One region of the Pseudomonas sp. FP1742 genome, then DNA from elsewhere that is predicted to be linked to it. Evidence: predicted binding sites of a transcription regulator. Region 1 holds the regulator's gene; the other holds the start of a gene.
The links. Region 1 encodes sigma-54, which starts transcription at its own class of promoters, with help from an activator protein. Its sites were predicted from a motif close to ANTGGCATNNANNTTGCTNT; they were not measured.

Region 1 (15,125 bases):
TCCAGTTCGCGGTGCAGGAAGTGACCATCGCCGGCAACATGCGCGATATGTTCAAGCAGATCATTGCGGTAGGTAATGACCTGGAATTGCGCAGCAACATTCGCACCGGTTCGGTGTTGATCGAGCGGATGACGGTGGCGGGCAGCTAAGCTGCGATTGCTGCACAAAAAAACGCGCCACCCAATTGGGTAGCGCGTTTTTTTTGGATCATTGGATCGCAGCCCTTAGCATCGCCCAAAGACGCGTAGGAGCTGCCGAAGGCTGCAATCTTTTGCTGTTTATTCGCCTTCGTCGAAGTAGTTGTTGATCAGCGCCACCAGTGCATCCAGCGCTTCCTGCTCCTGTTCACCTTCGGTACTCAGGTAGATTTTTGTGCCTTTGCCAGCAGCCAGCATCATCATGGCCATGATGCTTTTGCCGTCGACCACGGTTTCTGGCGTGCGTCCTACCCTGATCGTGCAATCCTTGAACTGACCGGCGACTCCGACAAATTTGGCAGACGCGCGGGCATGCAGGCCCAGCTTGTTAATGATTTCGATTTCCAGAGCAGGCATCGCGATGTGAATCCTTTAGCTGAGGTCGCGGTGGCGAACCTGGACGTTCTTCAGGGATTGTTGCAGGACCTGGCCCAGACGTTCGGTCAGGTAGACAGAGCGGTGATGCCCGCCGGTGCAGCCAATGGCAATAGTGACATAGGCGCGGTTGCTGGCGGCAAAGCGGGGCAGCCACTTGAGCAGGTAGGAGGAAATGTCCTGGAACATCTCTTCGACATCCGGCTGCGCCGCCAGGTAGTCGGCCACCGGTTGATCGAGCCCGGACTGTGCCCGCAGCTCCGGTTTCCAGTAAGGGTTAGGCAGGCAGCGCACGTCGAACACCAGATCGGCGTCCACCGGCATGCCACGCTTGAACCCGAAAGACTCCACCAGGAACGCAGTACCGGGCTCCGGCTGATTCAGCAGGCGCAGCTTGATGGTATCGCGCAGCTGATACAGGTTCAGATTGGTGGTGTTGACCTTGAGGTCGGCCAGGTCGGCGATCGGCCCCAGTAAATTGGTTTCGTCCTCTATCGCCTCCGCCAGCGAGCGATTGGCGCTGCTGAGCGGGTGACGACGGCGTGTTTCCGAAAAGCGTTTGAGCAGGGTTTCTTCGTCGGCGTCCAGGTACAGCACATCGCACTGGATATGCCGGCTGCGGACTTCTTCCAGCAGTTCGGGAAAGCGTGACAGATGGCTCGGCAAGTTGCGCGCATCGATGGACACCGCCACCAGCGGTTGTGCCAGTTCGGTATGAATCAGCGCACGCTCGGCCAGTTCCGGCAGCAGACCGGCCGGCAGGTTGTCGATGCAGTAGTAGCCGTTGTCCTCGAGAACATCGAGGGCAGTACTTTTACCTGAGCCGGAGCGGCCGCTGACGATAATCAGGCGCATGATTAGTGACCGTTTTGCTCGTCCAGGACAACCTGATACAAGGCTTCGTTGCTCGGGGCGCTGCGCAGTTTTTCACGCACTTCCTTGCGGTCAAGCATGCTGGCGATCTGGCGTAGCAGTTCCAGGTGCGCATCGGTGGCGGCTTCCGGGACCAGTAGAACAAACAGCAGGTCAACCGGGGCGCCGTCAATGGCGTCAAAATCGATAGGGGCTTCCAGGTGCAGCAGCGCACTGATTGGCGAGGTGCAGCCTTTGAGCCGGCAGTGGGGGATCGCGATGCCGTTGCCGAAACCGGTAGAGCCGAGTTTCTCACGGGCAATCAAGGCCTCGAAGACGTCCTGCATTTCCAGATCCGGTACTTCGCGGTGGATAAGGTTGGCAATTTGTTCGAGGGCTTTCTTTTTACTGCCACCCGGCGCGTTCACCAGGGAACGGCCGGGGGTCAGGATGCTTTCAAGTCGGATCATGGGTTGGGAGTGTTAACGACCGGTCGCGCCCTGGAGGAGGCTCTGGGTCTTTTCCTTATGCTTTTTGAGTTGGCGATCCAGCTTGTCGGTCAGCAGGTCAATGGCGGCATACATGTCCGTATGCTCGGCATTGGCGACTACTTCTCCGCCGGGAATATGCAGCGTGGCTTCGATTTTCTGCAGCAGCTTCTCGACGTTCATCGTGACTTGCACGTTGGTGATCTTGTCGAAATGCCTCTCTAATCGTTCGAGTTTTTCGCCGATGTAGGTGCGAAGAGGTTCGGTCACTTCCAGTTGGTGTCCACTGATGTTGACTTGCATACAGCTTCTCCTTCGTTGCCAGTGCATAAAGCGGCAGGCAGAAATGCCTGCCACTGGAACGCTGTGGCGAGCCCGGCGGCTACATCAACCGCTTCCGTTCGCTGGAAGGCGCGATCCCCAGGGATTCGCGGTACTTGGCGACCGTACGACGGGCTACCTGAATGCCTTGTGCCTCCAGTAAACCAGCGATCTTGCTGTCACTCAACGGCTTTTTCTGATTTTCCGCGGCAACCAGTTTCTTGATGATCGCGCGGATCGCCGTAGACGAGCATTCCCCGCCTTCGGAGGTGCTGACGTGGCTGGAAAAAAAGTATTTCAGTTCATAGATGCCCCGTGGGGTATGCATGAATTTTTGCGTGGTCACCCGTGAAATCGTCGATTCATGCATGCCCACCGCTTCGGCGATGTCATGCAGCACCAACGGTTTCATGGCTTCGTCGCCGTACTCCAGAAAGCCGCGTTGATGCTCGACGATCTGAGTGGCTACTTTCATCAGGGTTTCGTTGCGGCTTTGCAGGCTCTTGATGAACCAGCGAGCCTCCTGCAACTGATTACGCATGAAAGTGTTATCTGCGCTGGTATCGGCGCGGCGCACGAAGCCGGCGTATTGGGCGTTGACCCGCAGGCGTGGCACCGACTCCTGGTTCAGCTCCACCAGCCAGCGCTCGTTGTCCTTGCGTACGATCACGTCGGGAACGACGTATTCGGCTTCGGTGGACTCGATTTGCGAGCCCGGGCGCGGGTTGAGGCTCTGGACCAGTTCGATCACCTGACGCAGTTCATCTTCCTTGAGCTTCATGCGGCGCATCAGCTGGCTGTAGTCGCGGCTGCCGAGCAGGTCGATGTAATCGGTGACCAGGCGCTTGGCCTCCGCCAGCCAAGGGGTCTTGGCGGGCAGTTGGCGCAGTTGCAGCAGCAGGCATTCACCCAGGTTGCGGGCGCCGATGCCGGCGGGTTCGAATTGCTGGATGCGGTGCAGGACGGCTTCGATTTCGTCCAGCTCGATGTCCAGTTCCGGATCGAAGGCCTCGAGGATTTCCTCGAGGGTCTCGTCCAGATAGCCCTGATTGTTGATGCAGTCGATCAGGGTCACGGCGATCAGGCGATCGGTGTCGGACATCGGTGCCAGGTTCAGTTGCCAGAGCAAATGGCTTTGCAGGCTTTCACCGACCGATGTGCGGGTGGTGAAGTCCCACTCGTCGTCATCGTTGCTCGGCAGGCTGCTGGCGCTGGTCTGGTAGACGTCTTCCCAGGCGGTGTCGACAGGCAATTCGTTGGGAATGCGCTCGTTCCAGTCGCCGTCCTCAAGGTTATCCACCGTCGGAGCGGTTTCCTGGTAGGAGGGTTCCTGAATGTCGGGGTTGGGTTTTTGTTCGGCGTTATCGGCCAAGGGGTCGGCGTTATCGAGGTCGTCGCCTTCTTCCTGGCGTTCGAGCATCGGATTGGACTCCAGGGCCTCCTGGATTTCCTGTTGCAGGTCCAGGGTCGACAATTGGAGCAGGCGGATAGCCTGTTGCAGCTGCGGTGTCATCGTCAGCTGCTGGCCCATTCTCAAGACTAGCGATGGTTTCATGGCAGGGGCTTAACACCTTATTCGCCGGCGCACATGCGCCATCCACTACAGGGCGCCGAAGCGCCAAACATAAGCAAATTATATGCCTGAAACTGAAGTGTTTGCCTAGAGCGCTGTAACAATAAAAAACTATAAAGCTTTATTGACACGTGGCCCTTGCTGATGGCTGAACACCTTTGGAGCGACGTGTTTGCCTGGAGCGCCGTAACAATAAAAACCTATTGATTTTTTATTGAAACAAGCGCCCGGGCGATTGGCCAGGCACCTCAGCGCTTACAGGCGGAACTCGTGGCCCAGATACACTTCCTTGACCAATTCGTTGGCCAGGATAGTGGCGGAGTCACCTTCAGCGATCAGTTGGCCATCGTTGACGATGTAGGCCGTTTCGCAGATGTCCAGGGTTTCACGGACGTTGTGGTCTGTGATCAGCACGCCAATGCCTTTGGCCTTGAGGTGATGGATGATCTGCTTGATGTCGCCCACCGAGATCGGGTCCACGCCGGCGAAAGGTTCGTCGAGGAGGATGAATTTCGGGTTGGTGGCCAGTGCTCGGGCGATTTCCACGCGGCGGCGTTCGCCACCGGACAGGCTCATCCCAAGGTTGTCCCGGATGTGGTGGATGTGAAATTCCTGCAGCAGGCTTTCCAGCTCTTTGCGGCGACCGGCCTTGTCGAGTTCCTTGCGGGTCTCGAGGATGGCCATGATGTTGTCGGCCACCGAAAGCTTGCGGAAGATCGACGCCTCTTGCGGCAGATAGCCGATGCCGGCTTTGGCGCGACCGTGCATGGGCTGGTGGCTGACGTCCAGGTCGTCGATCAGTACGCGGCCCTGGTCGGCCTGCACCAGGCCGACGATCATGTAGAAGCAGGTGGTCTTGCCGGCACCGTTGGGGCCAAGCAGGCCGACGATCTGACCGCTGTCGATGGACAGGCTGACGTCACGCACGACCTGGCGGCTCTTGTAGCTCTTGGCCAGATGCTGAGCTTTCAGAGTTGCCATTACTGGGCCTTTTGCTCGTCGGTTTTCTTTTTCGGCTGGATCACCATGTCGATGCGCGGACGCGCCTCGGTGACTTTGTTGCCCGTGGCGCGACCGGCGCTCGCAAGCTTCTTGACCGTGTCGTAGACGATTTTCTCGCCCTGGGTGGTGTTGTTGTCCTTGTCGACAACTTTAGCCTTGTCGATCAGCACGACGCGGTTTTGCGCCGCGTGGTACTGGATGGTTACACCCCAGCCCTGAACAGGCTTGGTGTCGCCGGCGGTCTGCAGTTGCTCGAAGTAGGCGAGGTTGCCCACCGAAGTCACCACGTCGATGTCGCCCGCAGGCGTGCGGGTGATGGTCACGGTGTTGCCCTTAACGATCATCGAGCCCTGAGTGATGATCACGTCACCTTTATAGGTGGCAATACCATTCTTGTCGTCCAGCTGGGCGTCGTCGGCCTGGATGCGGATAGGCTGCGCTTGATCGGTCGGCAGAGCCCAGGCGCTCACGCTTCCCAGTGCTGCGCTCAGACTGAGCAAAATAGGGAGAGTTTTAACGAGCCTCATACTGTCCTCTTACGTTAGATAGCAGGTGTATCCTGCTTTCTTTCAAGTACGCTTTCATTCCGTTGCCTGTCGATACGCCGCCAGCGCCGTCGATTCTAACGGGTTGATCGGTCTGCGCATATTGCTGCTGCGGGAACACTGTCATACGGGTGGTGGTAATCAGGGTTTTACGGTTTTTTTCGTCGAAACGGGTGATACGTACCGAGTCAATCAGCTCGACCTGGGTGCCGTCCGGGTTGACTTCGCCGCGTTCGCTCTGGACATGCCAGGGGAACTCGGTACCGCGAAACATGTTCAGGTCAGGATTGGACAGTAACGTCACTTCGGTCGCTTTCAGGTGTTCGACCTTGTCGGACGTCATTTCGTACTGCAATTTGCCGTCCGGCAGGTACTGCACGCTATGGGCGTTGATGGCGTAATAGTCGATCGCGCTTTCATCGACCTTGGCCACTGGCTTGTCGAGGAAGCGTTCCGGGCTGATGTTCCAGTAGCCGACCGCGGCGAACAGCGCCGCGATGCAACCGAATATCAGGATGTTGCGAATCTTTTTGCTCAGCATGATGGGCTCACAGGTACGCGGCGTTGGCCGCATCGAGGCGGCCCTGGGCGCGCAGGATCAATTCGCAGAATTCGCGAGCGGCACCCTCGCCACCACGGGCCTGGGTGATGCCGTGGGCATGTTCGCGCACGAAGCTGGCAGCGTTGGCCACCGCCATGCCCAGGCCAACCCGGCGAATCACCGGCAGGTCTGGCAGGTCGTCGCCAAGGTAGGCCACTTGTTCATAGCTCAGGTTCAGTTGGGCAAGAAGCCCGTCGAGCACCACCAGTTTATCTTCGCGACCCTGGAACAGGTGTGGAATGCCGAGGTTTTTCGCGCGGCGTTCGACTACCGGGGTCTTGCGGCCGCTGATGATAGCCGTCTGTACGCCGGCTGCCATCAACATCTTGATGCCCTGGCCGTCGAGGGTATTGAAGGTCTTGAATTCGCTGCCGTCTTCGAGGAAGTACAGGCGCCCGTCGGTCAGCACGCCGTCGACGTCGAATACCGCCAGTTTGATCTGTTTGCCGCGTAGCAGCAGGTCCGTGCTCATTACATTACTCCCGCGCGCAGCAAGTCGTGCATGTTCAAGGCGCCGACCGGGCGGTCTTCGCTGTCGACCACGACCAGCGCATTGATCTTGTGGTCTTCCATGATTTTAAGCGCCTCGGCGGCAAGCATCTCGGCACGTGCGGTCTTGCCATGGGCGGTCATGACCTGGTCGATGGTGGCGCTGTGGATGTCGATGCTGCGGTCCAGGGTGCGGCGCAGGTCGCCGTCGGTGAAGATCCCGGCGAGTTTGCCGTCGGCTTCCAGAACCACGGTCATGCCCAAGCCCTTGCGGGTCATTTCCATCAGAGCGTCCTTGAGCAGGGTGCCGCGCTGAACCTGCGGCAGCTCTTGCCCGGCGTGCATGACGTTTTCCACTTTCAGCAGCAGGCGTCGGCCCAGCGCGCCGCCAGGGTGGGAAAAGGCGAAATCTTCAGCGGTAAAGCCGCGGGCTTCCAGCAGCGCAACCGCCAGGGCATCGCCCATCACCAGGGCGGCGGTGGTCGACGAGGTCGGTGCCAGGTTCAGCGGGCAGGCTTCGTGCTCGACGTGAACGTTGAGGTTGACTTCGGCGGCCTTGGCCAGCGCTGAGTCGGGATTGCCGGTGACGCTGATCAATTTGATGCCCAGGCGCTTGATCAGTGGCAACAGGGTGACGATTTCATTGGTGGAGCCGGAGTTCGACAGCGCCAGGATGATGTCATCGCGAGTGATCATGCCCATGTCGCCGTGGCTGGCTTCGGCCGGATGTACAAAGAAAGCCGTGGTGCCGGTGCTGGCAAGGGTGGCGGCAATCTTGTTGCCGATATGCCCCGACTTGCCCATGCCGACCACGACCACGCGGCCTTTGCTGGCCAGAATCATCTCGCAAGCGCGTACGAAATCTGCGTCGATATGGGGCAGCAAGCCTTGTACGGCTTCCAGTTCGAGGCGGATGGTGCGTTGTGCAGATTGAATCAGGTCGCTGGATTGGTTCATGTCAGAAATCGTATAGCCTGATGAAAAGGCGGCGATTATAGCGGTAATGATCAAAACCCTCACGCAAGTTCGTCGCGGTTTGTCATTCCTTGTTACCGAATCCCTCTAAATAGATGATTTCAGGTGGTCATGTTGCTGAACGTGCCCAGCTTGGGCCTTGGGCGCTTGGCCTTTGCAGTGATATAGTTCGCCGCCAGTTCGGCCTGCCCGGGGAGGTATGTGCTTTCGCCAGAAAGCCAGGCGTCCGAGTGAGAGGCTGCATCGCAAGGAGTTTAGATGAGTGCCGATAACGCCTACGCGGTCGAGCTGAAGGGACTGACCTTCAAGCGCGGTGCGCGCAGCATTTTCAATAACGTCGATATCCGCATACCGCGCGGCAAGGTCACCGGTATCATGGGGCCTTCCGGGTGTGGCAAGACCACGCTGTTGCGGCTGATAGGCGCGCAATTGCGCCCCACCAGCGGCGAAGTCTGGGTCAATGGACAGAACCTGCCGGCGTTGTCGCGTAGCGATCTGTTCGATGCGCGCAAGCAAATGGGTGTGCTGTTTCAGAGTGGCGCACTGTTTACCGATCTTGATGTGTTCGAGAACGTCGCCTTTCCGCTGCGTGTTCATACCGGGCTGCCGGAAGAAATGATCCGCGACATTGTCCTGCTCAAATTGCAGGCCGTGGGCTTGCGTGGCGCCATCGACCTGATGCCTGACGAATTGTCCGGCGGCATGAAGCGTCGCGTCGCGCTGGCCCGGGCTATTGCTCTTGATCCGCAAATCCTCATGTACGACGAGCCCTTTGTTGGTCAGGACCCGATCGCCATGGGCGTGCTGGTACGCCTGATCCGCCTGCTCAACGATGCGCTGGGCATCACCAGCATCGTGGTCTCCCACGATCTGGCCGAGACCGCGAGCATCGCCGACTACCTCATCGTGGTGGGCGATGGACAAGTGTTGGGCCAGGGCACGCCCGAGGATTTGATGAAATCGGACGAGCCACGTATTCGTCAATTCTTGACAGGTGAACCCGACGGCCCGGTCGCATACCACTTTCCAGCGCCGGATTACCGCGCAGATCTTCTGGGGAAGCGTTGATGCGCAAGATTTCACTGATAGAAAGAGTGCGCCGCTTCGGCTACGCCGGCATCGATGTGCTGGCGGTATTCGGTCGTTCGGCGCTGTTCCTGTTTCATGCCTTGCTCGGTCGTGGCGGCATCGGCGGCGGTTTTGGCCTGCTGGTCAAGCAACTGCATTCGGTGGGCGTGATGTCCCTGGTGATCATCGTGGTCTCCGGGGTGTTTATCGGCATGGTGCTGGCGCTGCAGGGCTTCAACATTCTGTCCAGCTATGGGTCGGAGCAGGCGGTCGGGCAGATGGTTGCACTGACGCTGCTGCGTGAGCTGGGGCCGGTGGTCACGGCCTTGCTGTTCGCCGGGCGCGCGGGTTCGGCGCTGACCGCCGAAATCGGCAACATGAAATCCACCGAGCAGCTGTCCAGCCTGGAAATGATCGGGGTCGACCCGCTCAAGTACATCATTGCCCCGCGCCTGTGGGCCGGCTTCATTTCCCTGCCAGTGCTGGCAATGATTTTCAGCGTGGTGGGTATCTGGGGCGGTTCGTGGGTAGCTGTCGACTGGCTGGGGGTCTATGAAGGCTCCTACTGGTCGAACATGCAAAACAGCGTGACGTTTGTCGACGATGTGCTCAACGGCATTATCAAAAGCATCGTGTTTGCCTTCGTCGTGACCTGGATCGCCGTATTCCAAGGCTATGACTGCGAGCCCACTTCCGAGGGGATCAGTCGTGCCACTACCAAGACCGTGGTGTACGCCTCTTTGGCTGTACTCGGCCTGGACTTTATTCTGACCGCCTTGATGTTTGGAGATTTCTGATGCAAAACCGCACCCTGGAAATCGGTGTCGGCCTTTTCTTGCTGGCTGGCATACTGGCTTTGCTGTTGCTTGCGTTGCGGGTCAGTGGTCTGTCCCCGAGCGCAGCCACCGATACTTATAAACTTTATGCGTACTTCGATAATATCGCCGGTTTGACGGTCAGAGCTAAAGTGACCATGGCCGGTGTGACCATCGGCAAGGTCACGGCGATCGATCTGGACCGCGACAGCTTCACTGGTCGGGTGACCATGCAACTGGAGAAGCGCGTAGATAACCTGCCGACTGACTCCACCGCATCCATCCTGACTGCTGGCCTGCTGGGTGAGAAATACATCGGCATCAGTGTGGGCGGGGAACAAGCCCTGCTCAAGGATGGCGGGACCATCCACGACACGCAGTCGTCGCTGGTGCTTGAGGACCTGATCGGTAAATTCCTGCTCAATACCGTTAGCAAAGACGCTAAATGAGGAGCTTTTAAATGATCTCTATCTTACGACGTGGCCTGTTTATATTGCTCGCGGCCCTGCCGTTGATGGCTAACGCCGTGGCGGCGCAGTCGGCGCACGATCTGGTTCAGGACACCACGACCCGGATGCTTGCCGACCTATCGGCCAATAAAGAGAAGTACAAGCAGGATCCACAAGACTTTTATACGGCGTTGAATACCATCGTCGGACCTGTGGTGGATGCCGAGGGCATTTCCAAAAGCATCATGACGGTCAAATACTCGCGCAAAGCAACGCCCGAGCAAATGAAGACGTTTGAAGAAAACTTCAAAAAGGGCCTGTTCCAGTTTTATGGCAACGCCTTGCTCGAATACAACAACCAGGGCATCACCGTTGAGCCTGCCAAGGATGAGTCGGGAGACCGTACCAGCGTAGGCATGACGGTCAAGGGCAGCAGCGGCGCGATCTATCCTGTGTCTTACACACTCGAGAAGATCAACGGCGAGTGGAAGCTGCGCAACGTCATTATCAATGGCATCAACATTGGCAAGCTGTTCCGCGATCAGTTCGCTGATGCAATGCAGCGCAATGGTAACGACCTGGACAAAACCATCAATGGTTGGGCCGGGGAAGTCGCCAAAGCCAAGGAAAACACCGAAAAAGCTGTCGAGAAGAAAGCCCAATGAGTGAGTCGGCCATTCGCATGAGCGAAACCGGCGAGCTGCTGCTCAGCGGTGTGCTGGATTACCGGACGGGCCCGAACCTGCGCAAGCAGGGGCAGGCGCTGATCAAGTCCAGTAACGCGGCGGCGCTGGTGGTCGATTGCTCCGCAGTGGAAAAGTCCAGCAGCGTCGGCTTGTCGCTGCTGCTGTGCTTCATGCGCGATGCCCAGGCGGCTGGCAAGGCCCTGAGCATTCGCGCAATGCCCGAAGACATGCGCGAAATCGCTCAGGTCAGCGAATTGACCGAGCTGTTGGCGCACCCCTAACCGGCATCTATAAAGAAGCCCCCCGTCAGAGTCCTGCTTCGCGGGGTTCGCAGGCGCGGGGCTTTTTTGTATGATGTCCGACCCGCGCGCACAGGGCGCCGATTGAGGTTGAGCATGCAGGCCGTAGAAGTGAAGAGCTTCCTTGAAGGAAAGCTGCCAGGAACTCAAATTGAAGTTGAGGGCGAAGGCTGCAACTTTCAGCTGAACGTGATTAGCGATGAACTGGCGGCGTTGAGCCCGGTGAAGCGTCAGCAGAGCATTTATGCCCATTTGAACCCATGGATCGCCGATGGCAGCATCCACGCGGTTACTATGAAATTTTTCAGCAGCGCGGCCTGGGCCGAGCGCACCTGAGCCCAAGGGCGTCGAGATTCTTATGGATAAATTGATTATTACCGGTGGCGCTCGTCTAGATGGCGAGATCCGCATCTCCGGGGCAAAGAACTCTGCCCTGCCGATCCTGGCTGCCACCTTGCTGTGCGATGGCCCGGTGACCGTGGCCAACCTGCCGCACCTGCACGACATCACCACCATGATCGAGCTGTTCGGTCGAATGGGCATTGAGCCGGTGATCGACGAGAAGCTCAGCGTCGAAATCGACCCGCGCACCATCAAGACCCTGATCGCGCCGTACGAACTGGTTAAAACCATGCGCGCCTCGATCCTGGTACTGGGCCCTATGGTTGCCCGTTTCGGCGAAGCCGAAGTTGCACTGCCTGGCGGTTGCGCCATCGGTTCGCGTCCGGTCGACCTGCACATCCGTGGTCTTGAAGCCATGGGCGCGGTCATCGACGTCGAAGGCGGCTACATCAAGGCCAAGGCCCCTGAAGGCGGCCTGCGCGGTGCGCACTTCTTCTTCGATACCGTCAGCGTGACCGGTACCGAAAACATCATGATGGCAGCCGCTCTGGCCAAGGGCCGCAGCGTTCTGGCAAACGCCGCTCGCGAGCCTGAAGTCGTCGACCTGGCAAACTTCCTGAACGCCATGGGCGCGAAGGTTTCCGGCGCCGGCACCGACACCATCACCATTGATGGCGTCGAGCGTCTGCACACCACCACTTACAAAGTGATGCCTGACCGTATCGAGACCGGCACCTATCTGGTGGCGGCAGCGGTCACCGGCGGGCGTGTGAAGGTCAAGGACACCGATCCGACCATCCTTGAAGCCGTTCTGGAAAAGCTCCGCGAGTCGGGTGCTGAAATCACCTGCGGTGAAGACTGGATCGAGCTGAACATGCACGGCAAGCGGCCCAAAGCCGTCAATGTGCGGACCGCTCCTTACCCGGCGTTCCCGACCGACATGCAAGCGCAGTTCATCTCCCTCAACGCCATTGCTGAAGGCACCGGCGCTGTGATCGAGACGATCTTCGAAAACCGCTTCATGCACGTTTACGAACTGCACCGCATGGGCGCTCACATCCAGGTCGAAGGCAACACCGCCATCGTCACCGGCATCGAAAAGCTCAAGGGCGCGCCAGTCATGGCCACCGACCTGCGTGCTTCGGCGAGCCTGGTGATCTCGGCGCTGATCGCCGAAGGCGATACCCTGATCGATCGCATCTACCACATCGACCGTGGTTATGAGTGCATCGAAGAGAAACTGCAGATGCTCGGCGCCAAGATCCGCCGCGTACCGGGCTAGTTTCCGCTGCATGGGCGCAGGGACGTGCCCGTTGATTTGTTGAAGTCGAGTCTGTTTCAGGCTCGATGTGTGTCCGGCGCCGTTTGCGACCGGGCATGAGTACCTTGATAAGGACTGACGTTTCCCATGTTGACTATCGCACTGTCCAAGGGCCGCATCCTTGACGACACCCTGCCGCTTCTGGCTGAAGCGGGCATCGTGCCGACCGAGAATCCGGACAAGAGCCGCAAGCTGATCATCCCCACGACCCAGGCCGATGTGCGCTTGCTGATCGTGCGTGCCACCGATGTGCCGACCTATGTCGAGCATGGTGCCGCCGACCTGGGCGTCGCCGGTAAAGACGTGCTGATGGAATACGGCGGCCAGGGGCTGTACGAACCACTGGACCTGCAAATCGCCCAGTGCAAACTGATGACGGCCGGCAAAGTCGGCGCAGTCGAGCCCAAGGGCCGCCTGCGCATCGCCACCAAGTTCGTCAACGTCGCCAAGCGCTACTACGCCGAACAGGGTCGTCAGGTCGACATCATCAAGCTCTACGGCTCGATGGAACTGGCGCCGCTGATCGGTCTGGCGGACAAGATCATCGACGTGGTCGACACCGGTAACACGCTGCGGGCCAACGGCCTGGAGCCACAGGATTTCATCGCTGCCATCAGCTCCCGTCTGATCGTCAACAAGGCGTCGATGAAAATGCAGCATGCCCGTATCCAGGCGTTGATCGACACCCTGCGCAAGGCAGTGGAGTCTCGACACCGCGGCTGATTCACCTGCGCGGCCATAAACCGCGCCCGTCTATCCGCCTCATAGCCAGAATTCTCAGGTGCCCAAGCGGAAACGACTGCTAAGTTAGGGCGCCTGAGTTTTTGCCAATCCTATGAGGCTCTCGCTATGACCGCACCGACTGCAATTCGCCGACTCAACGCTGCTGACCCGGATTTCGCACATCATCTGGATCATCTGCTGAGCTGGGAAAGTGTGTCTGACGACTCGGTCAATCAGCGGGTGCTGGACATCATCAAGGCCGTGCGCGAGCGTGGCGATGCGGCGGTGGTCGAGTTCACCCAGAAGTTCGACGGCCTGCAAGTGGCGTCCATGGCGGACCTGATCCTGCCGCGCGAACGCCTGGAACTGGCATTGACCCGCATCACCGTGCCTCAGCGCGAAGCCCTGGAAAAAGCCGCGACCCGTGTGCGCAGCTACCACGAAAAACAGAAACAGGACTCCTGGAGCTACACCGAAGCCGATGGCACGGTGCTGGGCCAGAAGGTCACGCCACTGGATCGCGCCGGTCTGTATGTGCCGGGCGGCAAGGCGTCCTACCCGTCATCGGTACTGATGAACGCGATTCCGGCCAAGGTGGCAGGCGTGACCGAAGTGGTCATGGTCGTGCCGACCCCGCGCGGTGAAGTCAACGAGCTGGTGCTGGCCGCGGCCTGCATCGCCGGAGTCGACCGGGTGTTCACCATCGGCGGCGCCCAGGCAGTTGCGGCGCTGGCCTACGGCACCGAAAGCGTGCCGAAGGTCGACAAAGTGGTTGGCCCGGGAAACATCTATGTCGCCACCGCCAAGCGCCACGTGTTCGGCCAGGTCGGCATCGACATGATCGCCGGCCCTTCGGAAATTCTGGTGGTGTGTGACGGCCAGACCGATCCGGACTGGATCGCCATGGACCTGTTCTCCCAGGCCGAGCACGACGAAGACGCCCAGGCGATTCTGGTCAGCCCGGACGCCGAGTTCCTCGACAAAGTGGCGGCGAGCATCGCCAAATTGCTGCCGACCATGGAGCGCGCCGAGATCATCGAAACCTCGATCAATGGCCGTGGCGCGCTGATCAAGGTTCGCGACATGGAACAGGCCATCGAAGTGGCCAACCGCATTGCCCCAGAGCACCTGGAGCTGTCGGTCGCCGATCCACAGGCCTGGCTGCCGCAGATCCGCCACGCCGGCGCGATCTTCATGGGCCGCCACACTTCCGAAGCCCTGGGCGACTACTGCGCAGGTCCGAACCACGTATTGCCGACCTCCGGCACTGCGCGCTTCTCCTCGCCCCTGGGTGTTTACGACTTCCAGAAACGTTCGTCGATCATCTTCTGCTCCGAGCAGGGTGCCTCCGAACTGGGCAAGACCGCCTCCGTACTGGCCCGTGGCGAATCGCTGAGCGCTCACGCCCGCAGTGCTGAATACCGCATTCTTGATGACAAGCAGGGGAACTGAACATGAGTAAATTCTGGAGCCCGTTCGTCAAGAATCTGGTGCCTTATGTGCCGGGCGAGCAGCCGAAACTGGCAAAACTGGTGAAGCTCAACACCAACGAAAACCCGTACGGTCCATCGCCTAAAGCCCTGGCGGCGATGCAAACCGAACTGAACGACAACCTGCGTCTGTACCCGGACCCGAACAGCGACCTGCTCAAGCAAGCCGTTGCCAAGTACTACGGCGTGCAGGGCAATCAGGTGTTCCTCGGTAACGGTTCCGATGAAGTCCTGGCGCACATCTTTCACGGTTTGCTGCAGCACGATAAACCGCTGCTGTTCCCGGACATCAGCTACAGCTTTTACCCGGTTTACTGCGGGTTGTATGGCATCAAGTTCGATGCGGTTGCGCTGGACGAACAGTTCCAGATCAACCCGGCGGACTATGCCAAGCCGAACGGCGGGATCATCTTTCCGAACCCGAATGCGCCGACCGGTTGCCTGTTGGCACTGGACGCTGTTGAGCAAATCCTCAAGGCCAGCCCGGATTCGGTGGTCGTGGTGGATGAGGCTT
Region 2 (15,125 bases), 660 kb from region 1:
GCTGTCGGTGTACAACAGCGGCACCTATTGCAACAGCCGCATGTTGCTGGGCATGGCCGAGCAGGGCGATGCGCCGAAAGTCCTGTCGAAGATCGACAAGCGTGGCGTGCCGGTGCGTTCGATCCTGGCGTCGGCCGCTGTGACGTTGATCGCGGTGTTGCTGAACTACCTGATTCCGCAAAACGCGCTGGAACTGTTGATGTCGTTGGTGGTTGCAACCCTGGTGATCAACTGGGCGATGATCAGCTTCTCGCACTTCAAGTTCCGCCAGCACATGAACAAGACCCGGCAGACGCCGCTGTTCAAGGCCCTGTGGTACCCGTACGGCAACTACATCTGCCTGGCGTTCGTGGCGTTCATCCTCGGCGTGATGCTGCTGATCCCGGGCATCCAGATCTCGGTGTATGCGATTCCGGTGTGGGTTGCGTTCATGTGGATCTGCTACGGCATCAAGAACAAGCGCAGCGCCCAGCAGGCGTTGCAGGCGGCAGTGAAATAACGCGGCACGCAGAAACAATAAACCCGGCCAAGTGCCGGGTTTTTTGTGAGCGATACAAAACTTTGAACTGGCGCGGCCCCCCTGTGGGAGCGGGCTTGCTCGCGAAAGCGGAGTATCAGTCGACATCGATATTGCCTGACACACCGCTTTCGCGAGCAAGCCCGCTCCCACATTGGATCTTTGGCGTGCCGAAGATTTATTCGCGGTATCCTGCACGCTCTGAATACGGACGCTTTTCCATGCTGGTGATTTCCAACAACGTGCATCTGCCGGATGCCGAGATCGAATTGACAGCCATCCGCGCCCAGGGCGCCGGTGGGCAGAACGTCAATAAAGTCTCCAGCGCCGTGCACTTGCGCTTCGACATTCCGGCCTCGTCCTTGCCCGAGTTTTACAAGGAACGGCTGCTGGCGTTGCGTGACAGTCGCATCACCAGCGAGGGGGTGTTGATCATCAAGGCCCAGCAATACCGCACGCAGGAGCAGAACCGCGCCGATGCGCTGGAGCGGCTGACCGAACTGATCCTCAGCGCCACCAAAGTGGAAAAGAAACGCCGTCCGACCAAGCCGACCCTCGGTTCGAAAAAGCGTCGGCTCGAATCCAAGACCAAGCGCGGCAGCATCAAGGCCGGGCGTGGCAAGGTGGATTTCTAGCGGGCTTCACGCTCTTCCCGATACTTTGGCGCCTGCCGGTACAAGTAAACGCTCAGCATCAATCCGCTCAACGCGGCCAACGCGGCAAACAGGAAGATCGAGGCAAACCCGAATCCAGCCGCGATCGCACCCGCCAGCGGTCCGGTAATCCCCAGCGACAAATCGATAAACAGTGAATAGGCCCCAACCGCCGCGCCACGGCTGGAAGCGGGCACCAGGTTGACCGCTTCCACGCCCAAGGCCGGGAACACCAGCGAAAAACCGAACCCGCTCAGCGCCGCACCCGCCAGTGCCCAATGGGCATCCGGCGCCAGCCATAGCAGTAACAGCCCGAGGGTTTCCACCGAGAGGCAGGCAATCGCCACGCGAAAACCGCCAAGGCGATTGATCAGGTTACCGAACAGCAATCGCGCACCAATGAAACTGGCGCCGAACAAACTCAGGCACAGCACCGCGTTGGACCAATGCTGAGTGGCGTAATACAGCGTGATGAAGGTCGCGATGGTGCCAAAGCCGATGGAGCCCAGTGCCAGGCCGCAGCCATGAGGGAACACCCGTCCCAGCACATGCATGAACGGCAAGCGTTCACCCGCGACAATCGGCGCCGCGGTTTTCGGCCAGGCCAGCGCCACGCCCAGTACGGCCAGCAGCACGATGCTCACGCCCATGCTCCACAATCCCAACTGACTTACCAGCAGCACCCCCAGCGGTGCGCCGACCGCCAGCGCACCGTAACTGGCGATGCCGTTCCAGGAGATGACCTTGGCGGTGTTCGCCGCGCCGACCCGGCCGATGCCCCAGCCGATCGAGCCGGAACCCACCAGGCTTTCCGCGCTGCCGAGTATCAGGCGGCCAATCAACAGGCTGATCAAACTCAGTGTCGGCAGGCTTTGGGTCCAGGCCGAAATCAGCATGAACACACCGCTCAAACCGCAGCCGGCGAGGCCGTACATCACCGCGAGCTTGCTGCCCTTGTTATCGATGATGCGCCCGGCATAAGGCCGGCTGAGCAGGGTGGCGAGGTATTGCACGCTGATCACCAGCCCGGCGATCACCGCGCCAAAACCGAGGTCACTGTGGACATAGCCTGGCAACACGGCCAGGGGAATACCGATATTGAGGTAACCGATGAAGGTGAACAGGACGATGGAAACGACTTGCAGCGTGACCGCCAGGGGGCGCTGGGTTTCTGACATGGGTAAAAGGTCCACGGGGCAGCAGGATAGATAGGCTGCTTATGATAACGGCGTGGACGGTCGTAGGGCGTGAAAAAGTAAAACTATTTGCCGGACGGAATTATTCAGGATTTGGCGGGGGCGACCAGTTGCGTCGTGACCAGGGCGGCCAGAGCGTTTTCTTCGCTGCCGAATCGGGCCAGCAGGGCGGCCTGTTTCTCGGGGGAAAGACGGTTCCAGATCTCGATCATCTTCTCGGCGGTGCCGATCAGGACGCTGGCCTGGGCTTCAGTGAAATCATCGCTCATGGTGCGGGGCTCGCGGTTCAGGCGGTGTGGAAAGCGCATGTTAGCGCTTTCCACACGGTCTGGCATTGCGGGTGTATCAGTCTTCTCTGTCGGCCTGACGGCGTTCAGGTGCTTCTTTCGGCTTGGGCTGTTGGGCGCCGGTTTGTTGCCCCCCGGCTTGTAGCGTGGTCGTCTGCTCAGTTTCGTGCAGGCTTGGGAAGGGGAGATTAGGGATCTCGTGCATAGAGCGCTCCTCGCAAAGTCTGTTGATAGATCTGGTAGATCCGCGCTTTAAAAAAGCCTGGGCAGGATACAGCAGGAAAAATGACAAATAGACTTTATATCCATTTGTTACGACGGATGGGATTGTCTAGACAGGTCAATGGGATAGGTAAATACAAGTGTGGGAGCGGGCTTGCTCGCGAAAGCAGAGTGCCAGTCGATATCATCGTTGCCTGACACACCGCTTTCGCGAGCAAGCCCGCTCCCACAAGGGGGATTTGCAGATACTGGGGTTACTTGCAGACGTCAGCGATGGCCTCGGCCAGCAGATCCAGACGCGTCGCATCGATCCCGGCAACGTTCGCCCGGCCCGAGCTGACCATGTACACACTATGACGTTCGCGCAGTTGTTTGACCTGCTCCGGCGACAAGCCAGTGTAGGAAAACATCCCGCGTTGCACGCCGATGTGCGCAAACCGCTTGCGCAGGCCATGGGGTTCGAGCGCTTCGACCAGGCCACTGCGCAGTTGGGCGATGCGCAAACGCATGGCTTCCACTTCGTCGGCCCAGCGGCTTTTCAGCTCTGGATCGCCAAGGATGGTCGCGACTACGGCGGCGCCGTGATCCGGCGGTGTCGACCACAGGTTGCGGGCGATGTTGGCCAGTTGGCTGCGGATGTCCACCAGCTTGTCGGCGGTTTGCGCGCAGACAATCAGCGCGCCGGTGCGGTCGCGGTACAGGCCGAAGTTCTTCGAGCAGGAACTGGTGATCAGCACTTCCGGCAACTCGGCGGCGAACAGCCGGGTCGACCAGGCATCTTGCTCCAGGCCGTCGCCGAAGCCCTGATAGGCGAAGTCGATCAGAGGCAGCAAGTCGCGACTGCGCACCACGTCCAGCACCCGGCGCCAATCGTCATGGGACAGGTCGAAACCGGTCGGGTTGTGGCAGCAGGCGTGCAGCAGCACCACATCGCCCTTCGGTGCTTGATTGAGCACCGCGAGCATCGCTTCCACATCGAGACGGTTATCGCTGCCGACATACGGGTAGTGACTGACCTTGATCCCGGCCGCCGCGAAAATGGTTTCGTGGATCGGCCAAGTCGGGTTGCTCAACCACACGCCACGGCCCGGCAGGCATTGGGCGATGAAGTCGGCGCTCAGGCGCAACGCGCCGGTACCGCCCGGCGTTTGCGTGGCGCCGGCCCGATGCTCGGCGATCAGCGCCGAATCGGCACCCAGCACAAGCTCGTTGATGACCTTGCCGAACGCCGCATCGCCGTGGCCGCCGATGTAAGTCTTGGTGGCCTGGCGATCCACCAGGCGCTGCTCGGCAAGCTTCACCGCTTCAAGGATTGGCGTCAGGCCCTGGGCGTCTTTGTAGACCCCCACGCCGAGGTCGAACTTGCGTGGGTTGGGGTCCTGCGCATAGGCCTCCATCAGGCCGAGAATCGGGTCGCCGGGTACTCGGCCGATGGCGTCGAAATGCATTATTTGCGGCCCTCGGCGTCTTTGGCCACTTCGTCAGTGCGCGCGGCCATGATGAAGTCGTTGCGGTGCAGGCCCTTGATGGAGTGGCTCCACCAGGTCACGGTGACTTTGCCCCACTCGGTCAGCAGGCCCGGGTGGTGACCTTCAGCCTCGGAGATTTCACCGACGGCGTTGGTGAACGCCAGCGCATGCTTGAAGTTCTTGAACAGGAAAACTTTTTCCAGCTGCATCACACCGTCGCGCACTTCGATGTTCCAGTCAGGGATCTGCTTGATCAGGATCGGCAATTCTTCGTCGCTGACCTGAGGGGCGTCGGCGCGGCAGGCTTCGCAATGGGCTTGGTTCAATGTGGACATGATGTGTTCCTGAAATCGAGTGTTTTGAAAAACGGTCGTCAGTGGGACCACGCTAAAGCAAAGCGGCGATCCGTAACAGACTCACTTGATGCCAAAAGTCGCGGGTCACGCAGCTTTTGGCGGAAATTTCGGTGCGTGCAACCCCAGCTGCATACCTTGCTTGACCATGCCCATGATGTCTTCGTGGGCCAGATCGAACAGGCGCTTGAGGTTCGGCAGGACAAAGTACAGCGGTTGCAGAATGTCGATGCGGTACGGCGTGCGCATGCATTCCAGTGGGTCGAAGGCCTGATGCTCAGGTGCGTCCGACAGGGCGTAAACAGTTTCTTTCGGCGAGGACAGAATACCGCCGCCATAGATTCGCAAGCCTTGCGGCGTGTCGACCAGGCCGAACTCGATGGTCATCCAATACAGGCGCGCCAGGTACACGCGTTCTTCCTTGGATGCCTGTAGGCCGAGTTTGCCGTAGGTGTGGGTGAATTCGGCGAACCAGGGGTTGGTCAACAGCGGACAGTGGCCGAAGATCTCGTGGAAAATGTCCGGCTCTTGCAGGTAATCCAGCTCTTCGCGGGTACGAATAAAGGTCGCCACCGGAAACTGCTTGTTCGCCAGCAATTCGAAAAAGGTCTGGAAGGGGATCAGCGCGGGCACTCGGGCAACTTGCCAGCCGGTGGTTTCACCGAGGACTTTGTTGATTTCGCCAAGTTGCGGAATGCGGTCGTGGGGCAGACCGAGTTTTTCGATACCGTCCAGGTATTCCTGGCACGCACGGCCCTCGACCACTTTGAGCTGGCGAGTGATCAGCGTGTTCCACACCGCGTGTTCTTCGGCGGGGTAGTCGATAAAACCTTGCGCATCGGGCTCGCGAGCCACGTATTGCGTCTGCTTCATGCTGCTCTCCTGCTAGGGGAATCGTTCTTGTTGTGTGTACAGCTATGGACCTAGAAATACCCCAAGGTGTTCGGTGTTGCAGCAGGTGATCCGCGTCTTGTGTAGGAAAATTCCGCGCTTTTCGTAAAGAATTCGTTACGGATTGGCTGCTGTGGCGCAAGTATTGATATTTACGGGTTTGAAATGGCCTGCGGGTGTCACATAATCTTGACGACTAACTGAGCTGCTCGGCAAAAAAATACGTCCGAAGGCACTGCGAATTCCCTTGTGGGAGCGGGCTTGCTCGCGAAAGCGTCGGCACATTCGACATTGATGTATCAGGCAGACCGCTTTCGCGAGCAAGCCCGCTCCCACAGGTTGTGCGCTCAGTATCAACTTACTCACCGCTGTTACGGGCCTTCATATGCGTATCAAAGTCCACTGCCAGAACCGCATCGGTATCCTGCGCGACATTCTCAACCTGTTGGTCGAGTACGGGATCAACGTCGCTCGCGGCGAGGTGGGCGGTGAGCATGGCAATGCGATCTATCTGCACTGTCCGAATCTGATCAACATTCAGTTCCAGGCGTTGCGGCCCAAGTTCGAGGCGATCGGCGGGGTGTTCGGCGTCAAGCGTGTAGGGCTGATGCCCAGCGAGCGTCGGCACATGGAGCTCAATGCCTTGCTCGGTGCCCTGGAGTTTCCGGTGCTGTCGATCGACATGGGCGGCTCCATCGTTGCGGCCAACCGTGCGGCGGCGCAGTTGCTCGGGGTGCGGGTGGATGAGGTGCCGGGGATTCCGCTGTCGCGGTACGCCGAGGATTTCGATTTGCCGGAACTGGTGCGCGCCAACAAGTCGCGGATCAACGGCTTGCGGGTGAAGGTCAAGGGGGACGTGTTTCTCGCCGACATCGCGCCGCTGCAATCGGAGCATGACGAAAGCGAAGCCATGGCCGGGGCGGTGTTGACGCTGCACCGGGCGGATCGGGTGGGCGAGCGCATCTATAACGTGCGCAAACAGGAGTTGCGCGGCTTCGACAGCATTTTCCAAAGCTCGAAAGTGATGGCGGCGGTGGTTCGCGAAGCGCGGCGCATGGCACCACTGGATGCGCCGTTATTGATCGAAGGCGAAACCGGCACCGGCAAAGAGTTGTTGGCGCGGGCCTGTCACCTGGCGAGCCCGCGTGGGCAATCGCCGCTGATGGCGCTCAACTGCGCAGGCCTGCCGGAGTCCATGGCCGAGACCGAGTTGTTCGGCTACGGCCCCGGCGCTTTCGAAGGGGCGCGGGCCGAAGGCAAGCTCGGCCTTCTGGAGCTGACGGCGGGCGGTACGCTGTTCCTTGATGGCGTCGGCGAAATGAGCCCGCGCTTGCAGGTGAAATTGCTGCGCTTTCTGCAGGACGGTTGCTTCCGTCGTGTCGGCAGCGATGAAGAGGTCTATCTGGATGTGCGGGTGATCTGCGCGACTCAGGTGGACTTGTCCGAGCTGTGTGCTCGCGGTGAATTTCGCCAGGACTTGTACCACCGCTTGAACGTGCTCTCGCTGCACATCCCGCCACTGCGCGAATGCCTCGACGGACTGGCACCGCTGGTGGAGCACTTCCTCGATCAGGCCAGTCGACAGATCGGTTGCCCGTTGCCGAAACTGGCCCCGGCGGCGATGGAGCGGCTCAGTCACTATCACTGGCCGGGTAACGTGCGGCAGTTGGAGAACGTGCTGTTTCAGGCCGTCTCCCTGTGTGAGGGCGGCACCGTCAAAGCCGAGCACATTCGCTTGCCGGACTACGGCGTGCGTCAGCCGCTTGGCGATTTCTCCCTCGAGGGCGGGCTGGACGAGATTGTCGGGCGCTTCGAGAAAGCGGTGCTGGAGCGCTTGTATTCCGAGTATCCGAGCAGTCGGCAACTGGGCAAGCGACTGGGGGTTTCCCATACCACCATTGCCAATAAGTTACGCGAGTATGAGGTGGGCAAAGAGCCGGGTGTTTAAACCTGTGGCGAGGGGGCAAGCCCCCTCGCCACAGAGTTCTGTGTTGACTGCAAAGGTCGATGCTTGCCGTAAGCGGCATGACACCGCCGGTTTTTCGTCTTCGATACATTCCCCCAATCTCCTCTAATCCCCTCAAGTCCTTTGTTTGCCGGGCCCGGCGCCGCCAGAAAAAAGTTGGTCTGCAAATTGCTTATGGCTCAGCAGTACAGCGGTGGGCGGCAAACGTCCGGCATGCAGAGGAAAGAGTGTGGACAAGTACCTTTATGTGGCAATGACCGGCGCCAGCCAGAATGCACTGGCGCAGAAGGCTCATGCCAACAACCTGGCGAACATCTCTACCAACGGTTTTCAGAAGGACCTGGAACAGGCCCGTTCGATGCCGGTATTTGGTGACAGCTTTCCGGCGCGCGCGTTTGCCATGACTGAACGTCCGGCCACCGACTTCTCCCCTGGCGCCCTGGTGGAAACCGGTCGCGACCTCGATGTCGCGGTGCAAGGCAATGGCTGGATCGCCGTGCAGAACCCCGATGGCGGTGAGAGCTACGTGCGCACCGGCAGCCTGAACGTTGACGCCCTGGGCGTGCTGCGCGCCGGCAATGGTATGCCGGTGATGGGCAATGGCGGGCCGATTGCCGTGCCGCCCGAGCAGCAGATCGAAGTTGGCGAAGACGGCACCGTCAGCATCCGTGCGATGGGCGAAGGCCCGCGGGTGATGGCCGAAGTCGACCGCATCAAACTGGTCAACCCGGACTTCAAGAACATGACCAAAGGCCTGGACGGTTCGATCCACACCAAGGACGGCAAGCCGGCGCAAGCCGATGCCAACGTCAAACTGGTGTCCGGATTCCTCGAGTCGAGCAACGTCAACGCCGTGGAAGAAATGACTTCGGTGCTGGCGCTGGCCAAGCAGTTCGAGCTGCACATCAAGATGATGAACACCGCCAAAGACGATGACCAGGCCATGGCTCGGGTCTTGCAGATCAGCTAATTATCAGAACGTCGCGCCGTAAAACAGGCGCACGAGGAGAATCGAATGCTTCCGGCTCTATGGGTTGCCAAAACAGGTCTGTCCGCCCAGGACACCAACCTCACCACCATTTCCAACAACCTGGCGAACGTATCGACCACGGGTTTCAAACGTGACCGCGCCGAGTTCCAGGACTTGCTGTATCAGATCAAGCGCCAGCCAGGCGCCCAGTCGACCCAGGACAGCGAACTGCCGTCGGGTCTGCAAGTGGGTACCGGTGTGCGCATCGTCGGCACCCAGAAAAACTTCACCGCCGGTAGCCTGCAAACCACCGAGCAGCCACTGGACATGGCCATCGACGGTCGTGGTTTCTTTCAGATTCTGCAGCCCGATGGCACCACGTCCTACACCCGTGACGGTACCTTCCACCTGGACTCCAACGGCCAGATCGTCAACGCCAGCGGCTTCGCCCTGGAGCCGGCCATTGTCATTCCGAACAACGCCCAGACCTTCACTGTCGGCCGTGACGGCACCGTGTCGATCACCGTTGCCGGCAACCCGGCCTCCCAGGTGATCGGCAACCTGCAAACCGCCGACTTCATCAACCCGGCCGGCCTGCAGGCAGTGGGTAACAACCTGTTCCTGGAAACCGCTGCCAGTGGCGCGCCGCAAGTCGGCACCCCGGGCCTGGCCGGTTTCGGCACCACGCTGCAGAACACCCTGGAAACGTCCAACGTCAGCACCGTTGAAGAGATGGTCAACATGATCACCACTCAGCGCGCCTACGAGATGAACTCCAAGGTGATCTCCACCGCCGACCAGATGCTCTCGTTCGTAACGCAGAATCTGTAATCAAGTCTATGAGGCGGCCATGAGTCGTCTGCAATACCGTGAGGTAGGGTCATGAATCGCTTTGTATCTGTTCTGGCACTGAGTGGGGTCGTCGTGCTCGCGGGCTGCGTTGCCCCGCCGCCCAGGCCCAATGACCCTTACTACGCCCCGGTGTTGCCGCGCACGCCGCTGCCGGCTGCCGCCAATAACGGCTCGATCTACCAGGCCGGTTTCGAACAGAACCTGTACAGCGACCGCAAGGCGTTCCGGGTCGGTGACATCATCACCATCACCCTGAACGAGCGCACCCAGGCGAGCAAGAACGCCAACTCGCAGATGGACAAGAACAGCGATAACAAGATCGGCCTGACCTCGTTGTTCGGCTCCAGCCTGACCACCAATAACCCGATCGGTGGCAACGATCTGAGCCTGAATGCCGGCTATAGCGCCGACCGCTCGACGAAGGGCGACAGCAAGTCCGGCCAGAGCAACAGTCTGACCGGTTCGATCACCGTGACCGTCGCCGACGTGTTGCCCAACGGCATCATCGCCGTGCGCGGCGAGAAGTGGCTGACCCTCAACACCGGTGACGAGCTGGTACGGATTGCCGGCCTCGTTCGCGCCGATGACATCGCCACCGATAACACCGTGTCGTCGACCCGCGTCGCCGATGCACGCATCACCTATTCGGGCACCGGTGCGTTTGCCGATGCGAGTCAGCCAGGCTGGTTCGACCGTTTCTTCCTCAGCCCGCTGTTCCCTTTCTAGGTGGCTATGTTGAATCTTAAACACCTGATGGTGGGCGCTCTTTTGCTGTGCGCAGCCTTCGATGCTCAAGCTGAACGGCTGAAGGACATCGCCAGTATTTCCGGCGTGCGTTCCAACCAATTGATCGGCTATGGCCTGGTGGTCGGGCTTAACGGCACCGGTGACCAGACGACCCAGACCCCGTTCACCCTGCAGACCTTCAACAACATGCTCTCGCAGTTCGGCATCAAGGTGCCGCCAGGTTCCGGCAACGTGCAATTGAAGAACGTCGCGGCCGTGTCGATCAGCGCTGATTTGCCAGCGTTCGCCAAGCCGGGTCAGCAGATAGACATCACCGTGGCGTCCATCGGTAACTCCAAGAGCCTGCGCGGCGGCACCTTGCTGTTGACGCCGCTCAAAGGTATCGATGGTAACGTCTATGCCGTCGCTCAGGGCAACCTGGTGGTCGGTGGTTTCGATGCCGAAGGTCGTGACGGTTCGAAGATCACCGTCAACGTTCCGTCGGCCGGTCGCATCCCCGGCGGTGCGTCGGTCGAACGTGCCGTGCCGAGCGGTTTCAATCAGGGCAACAGCCTGACCCTGAACCTCAATCGTTCGGACTTCACCACCGCCAAGCGCATCGTCGACAAGATCAACGACATGCTCGGCCCTGGCGTTGCCCAAGCCATCGACGGTGGCTCGATCCGCGTGACCGCGCCACTCGATCCAAGCCAGCGGGTCGACTATTTGTCGATCCTGGAAAACCTCGAAGTCGATCCGGGCCAGGCGGTGGCGAAAGTCATCATCAACTCGCGCACCGGCACCATCGTGATCGGCCAGAACGTCAAGGTTTCCCCGGCCGCCGTGACCCACGGCAGCCTGACCGTGACCATCACCGAAGACCCGATCGTCAGCCAGCCCGGCCCTCTGTCCAACGGGCAGACGGCGGTCGTGCCACGCTCGCGGGTCAACGCTCAGCAAGAAGCCAAGCCGATGTTCAAGTTCGGCCCGGGCACCACCCTCGACGAAATCGTTCGTGCGGTGAACCAGGTTGGCGCGGCACCGGGTGACTTGATGGCGATTCTCGAAGCGCTGAAGCAGGCCGGCGCGTTGCAAGCCGACCTGATCGTGATCTGAGGACGGCGATCATGGATATGCGCAAAAGCGGTCTGGTCAGCAGCAGCGACTCGGGTTCCTACTCGGACCTGAATCGTTTGAATCAGCTCAAGGTCGGCGACAAGAACAGCGATGCGAACATGCGCAAAGTGGCGCAGGAATTCGAATCGCTGTTCCTCGGTGAAATGCTCAAGTCCATGCGCTCGGCCACCGAAGCGCTGGGCCAGGACAATCCGCTCAATACGCCGGCGGCCAAGCAATACCAGGAAATGTACGACCAGCAGTTGGCCGTTTCCCTGTCCCGCGAAGGCGGCGGTATTGGCCTGGCGGATGTGCTGATGCGCCAGATGTCGAAGAACAAACCGTTGGCGCCGGGTGAGGCTGCGGCAGCGTCCGCCGCCAAGCAAGCCGCCGCGAAGGCCGCCGTGGAAACACCGATTGCCGCCGGCACGGTCGCCACCAACGGGCCGCTGTCGCGCCTCAATGGTGAGCGTCCGTTGTGGGCTTCGCGCGCGGTGAAGTTGCCGGCGAACGCGGGCGAGGGGACTCACCGCAATGACATGGCGCTGATCAATCAGCGGCGTCTGGCGCTGCCGCCGAAACTGGCCGACCGTTTGCTCGCAGGGCTGGTGCCGTCAGCATCGACCACGGCGACGAACGCCACCGCAACGCAGAACAAAATCCAGGTGCCGCAGAGCACCACGACCGGTTCCGGTTCGCTGTACAACGGCGACTGGCTGGCTTCGCAAACGGATACGGCATCCAGCGGGCGCCTGCAGATCTATGGTCGTGCCATGGCTCAAATCCCCCTGGCGCCGCCGAAGAAAGCCTTCAGCTCCGCCGACGAATTCGTCAACACCATGCTGCCGATGGCCAAAGAGGCTGCCGACCGTATCGGTGTCGATCCGCGTTACCTGGTGGCTCAGGCTGCCCTGGAAACCGGTTGGGGTAAATCGGTCATGCGCGCTCAGGATGGCAGCAGTAGCCATAACCTGTTCGGCATCAAGGCCAGCGGTAACTGGAAGGGCGATTCGGCGCGGGCGATCACCAGCGAATTCAGAAATGGCCAGATGGTCAAGGAGACGGCCGAGTTCCGTTCCTATGCCTCTTACAAGGACAGTTTCCATGACCTTGTGACGCTGCTGCAAAGCAACAATCGCTATCAAGATGTGCTGAAGTCGGCCGATAACCCAGAACAGTTTGTACGCGAGTTGCAAAAAGCCGGGTATGCAACCGACCCGGATTACGCAAGCAAGATTTCGCAGATAGCCAAGCAGATGACGAGTTACCAAAACTACGCTGCGGCGGGCGTTTCCACCACGCCTTTATAGGCACAAGGTATAAGGTCTGAACCATGAGTTTGCTCAATATCGGGATGTCGGGTCTGGCCGCTGGCCAATCCTCGCTGATGACTACCGGCAATAACATTGCCAACGCCGACACCGCCGGTTACTCACGCCAGCAAACCGTGCAGGGCACCAAGGCCTCGAATCAGTTCGGCAATGTCTACATCGGCACCGGTACGACCCTGGCCGATGTGCGTCGGGTGTACAACAGCTACCTCGATGCGCAACTGCAAACCACCACCTCGCTCAACAGCGACTCGGCGGCCTATGCCGGGCAGATCAGCCCGCTCGACAAGTTGCTGTCGGACAGCGGCACCGGTCTCAACGGCGCCCTGACCAAGTTCTTCGCCTCGGTGCAGAACGTCAACGCCAAACCGGGCGACGATGCTTCCCGCCAACTGCTGCTCAGCGATGCACAGGCCTTGAGCAACCGTTTCAACTCGATCTCCAGCCAATTGACCACGCAGAACGCGAACATCAATGGCAACCTGGCGGACATGGCCGATCAGGTCAACAAACTGGCGGCCACCGTGGCCCAGTTGAACCAGAAGATTTCCGAAGTTTCCAACGCCGGCGGCCAGCCCAACGACTTGCTCGACGCGCGCAACGAGACCGTGCGCCAGTTGTCCACCTTCACCGGTGCTCAAGTGATGGAGCGTGACGGTAACCTCGACATTTACCTGGGCAGTGGTCAGCCGCTGGTCATGGGCAGCACCGCCAGCAAGCTGGAAGTGGTACCGAGCAAAGACGACCCGTCGCGTTCGGCCGTTCAACTCAATCGCGGTTCGAGCACCATCGACATCACTTCGGTGGTGACCGGTGGCGAAATGGGCGGCTTGCTGCGTTATCGCAGCACCGTGCTGGACCCGGCCATGAACGAGCTGGGGCGTGTGGCGCTGGTCGTTGCCGATCAGATGAACACCGTCCAGGCCCAGGGCATCGACAAGAACGGTGACTTTGGTTCGAACCTGTTCAACAGCATCAACAGTGCCGCGCAAATGGCTCAGCGCAGCGTTGCCACGGTCGGTAACAGCGCCGGCTCCGGCAACTTCGACGTGAGCATCGAGGACAGCGGCAAGCTGACCATCAACGATTACAAGGTCACCTTCACCAGCGCCACCAACTACACCGTGCAGCGTCTGCCTGAAGGCACCGCCATGGGCGCGTTCAGCACGCTGACCACGCCGCCACCGGTGATCGATGGTTTCTCCATGACGCTCTCTGGTGGCACCGCGGCAGCCGGCGACACGTTCAAGATCACCCCGACCCGCAACGCGGCGACCAACATCAAGACCGAGATGACCGACTCCAAACGTCTGGCCTTCGCGGCACCGTTGGGCGCGGCCATTGCCGCGGGCGGCAGCGGCACACTGACGATTCCGGCCAGCGGTCAACCGACCCTGACCACCAAGTTCGACGTCTACGACACGGCGACCACCACCACGATCCAGAATGGCCTGAAGACTTCGACGCCGGTCAAGATCGTGTTCGGTGCGGCCGGTGGTACGACTCAGACTTACCAAATGCTCGATGCCCAAGGCAACTCGCTCAGCAGCGGCACCATTGTGCCGGGCCAGAACAATACGCTGAGCCTGACCATTCCGCTGGTCGACGGCACCGGTGCCGCGATCAATGATCCGGGGCCGCCCATCGTGCAGCGCACTGTGTCGTTTGACATGACCGTGGCCGGTTCGCCAGGTAACGGCACCGCGATCAATGTCTCGCTCAGTCAGCCAGGCACGCTGGACAACCGTAACGGCACCGTACTGGCCGGCTTGCAAACCAAGCAGACTGTGGATACCGGTTCCGCCAGCAAAGGCATCTCCCTGACCGACGCCTACGGCAAACTGGTCGAGGGCGTCGGCGCCAAGGCCGCGCAAGGCAAGCTCGACAGCGCTGCCACTGAAGCGATTCTGGCCAACGCCAAGGGGGCTCGCGACTCGTTGTCCGGTGTCGATCTCGATGAGGAAACCGGCAACCTGGTCAAGTACCAGCAGTACTACACCGCGTCTTCGCAGATCATCAAGGCTGCGCAGGAAATCTTCAGCACACTGATCAACAGTCTTTAAGGAGTCGTAGCCCATGCGCATTTCTACCGCCCAGTTTTACGAGTCCTCTGCTGCCAACTATCAGAAGAACTTTTCCAACGTGGTCAAGAGCAGCGAAGAGGCCAGTAGCCTGGTTCGCGTGAATACCGCGGCCGATGATCCGGTCGGCGCTTCGCGTTTGCTGCAACTGGGTCAGCAGGCTTCGATGCTTGATCAGTACGAGGCTAATGCCACGACCATCAAGGGGACCCTGGGTACCACCGAAGCGGTGATGACCAGCATCGGCAACGTATTGCAGCGCGCCAGGGAACTGGCCGTCAGCGCTGGTAACGCCGGTTACACGGATGCCGACCGTCAGGCCAATGCCTCGGAACTGGGGCAGATCGAAGAGCAATTGCTGAGCCTGATGAACAGCAAGGACGAGAACGGCAAATACATCTTCGCCGGCTCCAAGGGCGACACCGTGCCGTTCACCCGCAACAACGATGGCACCTACAGCTACAACGGTGACCAGGTGACGCTTGACCTGGCAGT

Region 2: PSH64_RS07610 (flagellar basal body rod protein FlgF) is a predicted target of sigma-54. The motif match lies at 7,710-7,729, and genes of this name have one in related genera.

What each region holds. Positions count from the first base shown of each region.
Region 1 covers NZ_CP117460.1:1,033,237-1,048,361, forward strand. Annotated here, with positions in the region: gene pmbA (metalloprotease PmbA) at 1-149, shown strand, start outside; gene PSH64_RS04430 (HPr family phosphocarrier protein) at 279-554, opposite strand; gene rapZ (RNase adapter RapZ) at 570-1,427, opposite strand; gene ptsN (PTS IIA-like nitrogen regulatory protein PtsN) at 1,430-1,894, opposite strand; gene hpf (ribosome hibernation-promoting factor, HPF/YfiA family) at 1,907-2,215, opposite strand; gene PSH64_RS04450 (RNA polymerase factor sigma-54) at 2,295-3,788, opposite strand; gene lptB (LPS export ABC transporter ATP-binding protein) at 4,062-4,787, opposite strand; gene lptA (lipopolysaccharide transport periplasmic protein LptA) at 4,787-5,335, opposite strand; gene lptC (LPS export ABC transporter periplasmic protein LptC) at 5,322-5,894, opposite strand; gene PSH64_RS04470 (HAD family hydrolase) at 5,902-6,426, opposite strand; gene PSH64_RS04475 (KpsF/GutQ family sugar-phosphate isomerase) at 6,426-7,400, opposite strand; gene PSH64_RS04480 (ABC transporter ATP-binding protein) at 7,677-8,486, shown strand; gene mlaE (lipid asymmetry maintenance ABC transporter permease subunit MlaE) at 8,486-9,283, shown strand; gene mlaD (outer membrane lipid asymmetry maintenance protein MlaD) at 9,283-9,750, shown strand; gene PSH64_RS04495 (phospholipid-binding protein MlaC) at 9,762-10,415, shown strand; gene PSH64_RS04500 (lipid asymmetry maintenance protein MlaB) at 10,412-10,717, shown strand; gene PSH64_RS04505 (BolA family protein) at 10,832-11,071, shown strand; gene murA (UDP-N-acetylglucosamine 1-carboxyvinyltransferase) at 11,094-12,359, shown strand; gene hisG (ATP phosphoribosyltransferase) at 12,486-13,121, shown strand; gene hisD (histidinol dehydrogenase) at 13,248-14,573, shown strand; gene hisC (histidinol-phosphate transaminase) at 14,576-15,125, shown strand, end outside.
Region 2 covers NZ_CP117460.1:1,693,170-1,708,294, forward strand. Annotated here, with positions in the region: gene PSH64_RS07565 (amino acid permease) at 1-499, shown strand, start outside; gene arfB (alternative ribosome rescue aminoacyl-tRNA hydrolase ArfB) at 739-1,152, shown strand; gene PSH64_RS07575 (MFS transporter) at 1,149-2,348, opposite strand; gene PSH64_RS07580 (hypothetical protein) at 2,453-2,635, opposite strand; gene PSH64_RS07585 (hypothetical protein) at 2,712-2,858, opposite strand; gene PSH64_RS07590 (amino acid aminotransferase) at 3,130-4,323, opposite strand; gene PSH64_RS07595 (4a-hydroxytetrahydrobiopterin dehydratase) at 4,323-4,679, opposite strand; gene phhA (phenylalanine 4-monooxygenase) at 4,785-5,570, opposite strand; gene PSH64_RS07605 (sigma-54-dependent phenylalanine hydroxylase transcriptional regulator PhhR) at 5,974-7,536, shown strand; gene PSH64_RS07610 (flagellar basal body rod protein FlgF) at 7,784-8,524, shown strand; gene flgG (flagellar basal-body rod protein FlgG) at 8,570-9,355, shown strand; gene flgH (flagellar basal body L-ring protein FlgH) at 9,407-10,102, shown strand; gene PSH64_RS07625 (flagellar basal body P-ring protein FlgI) at 10,109-11,218, shown strand; gene flgJ (flagellar assembly peptidoglycan hydrolase FlgJ) at 11,230-12,528, shown strand; gene flgK (flagellar hook-associated protein FlgK) at 12,552-14,612, shown strand; gene PSH64_RS07640 (flagellar hook-associated protein 3) at 14,626-15,125, shown strand, end outside.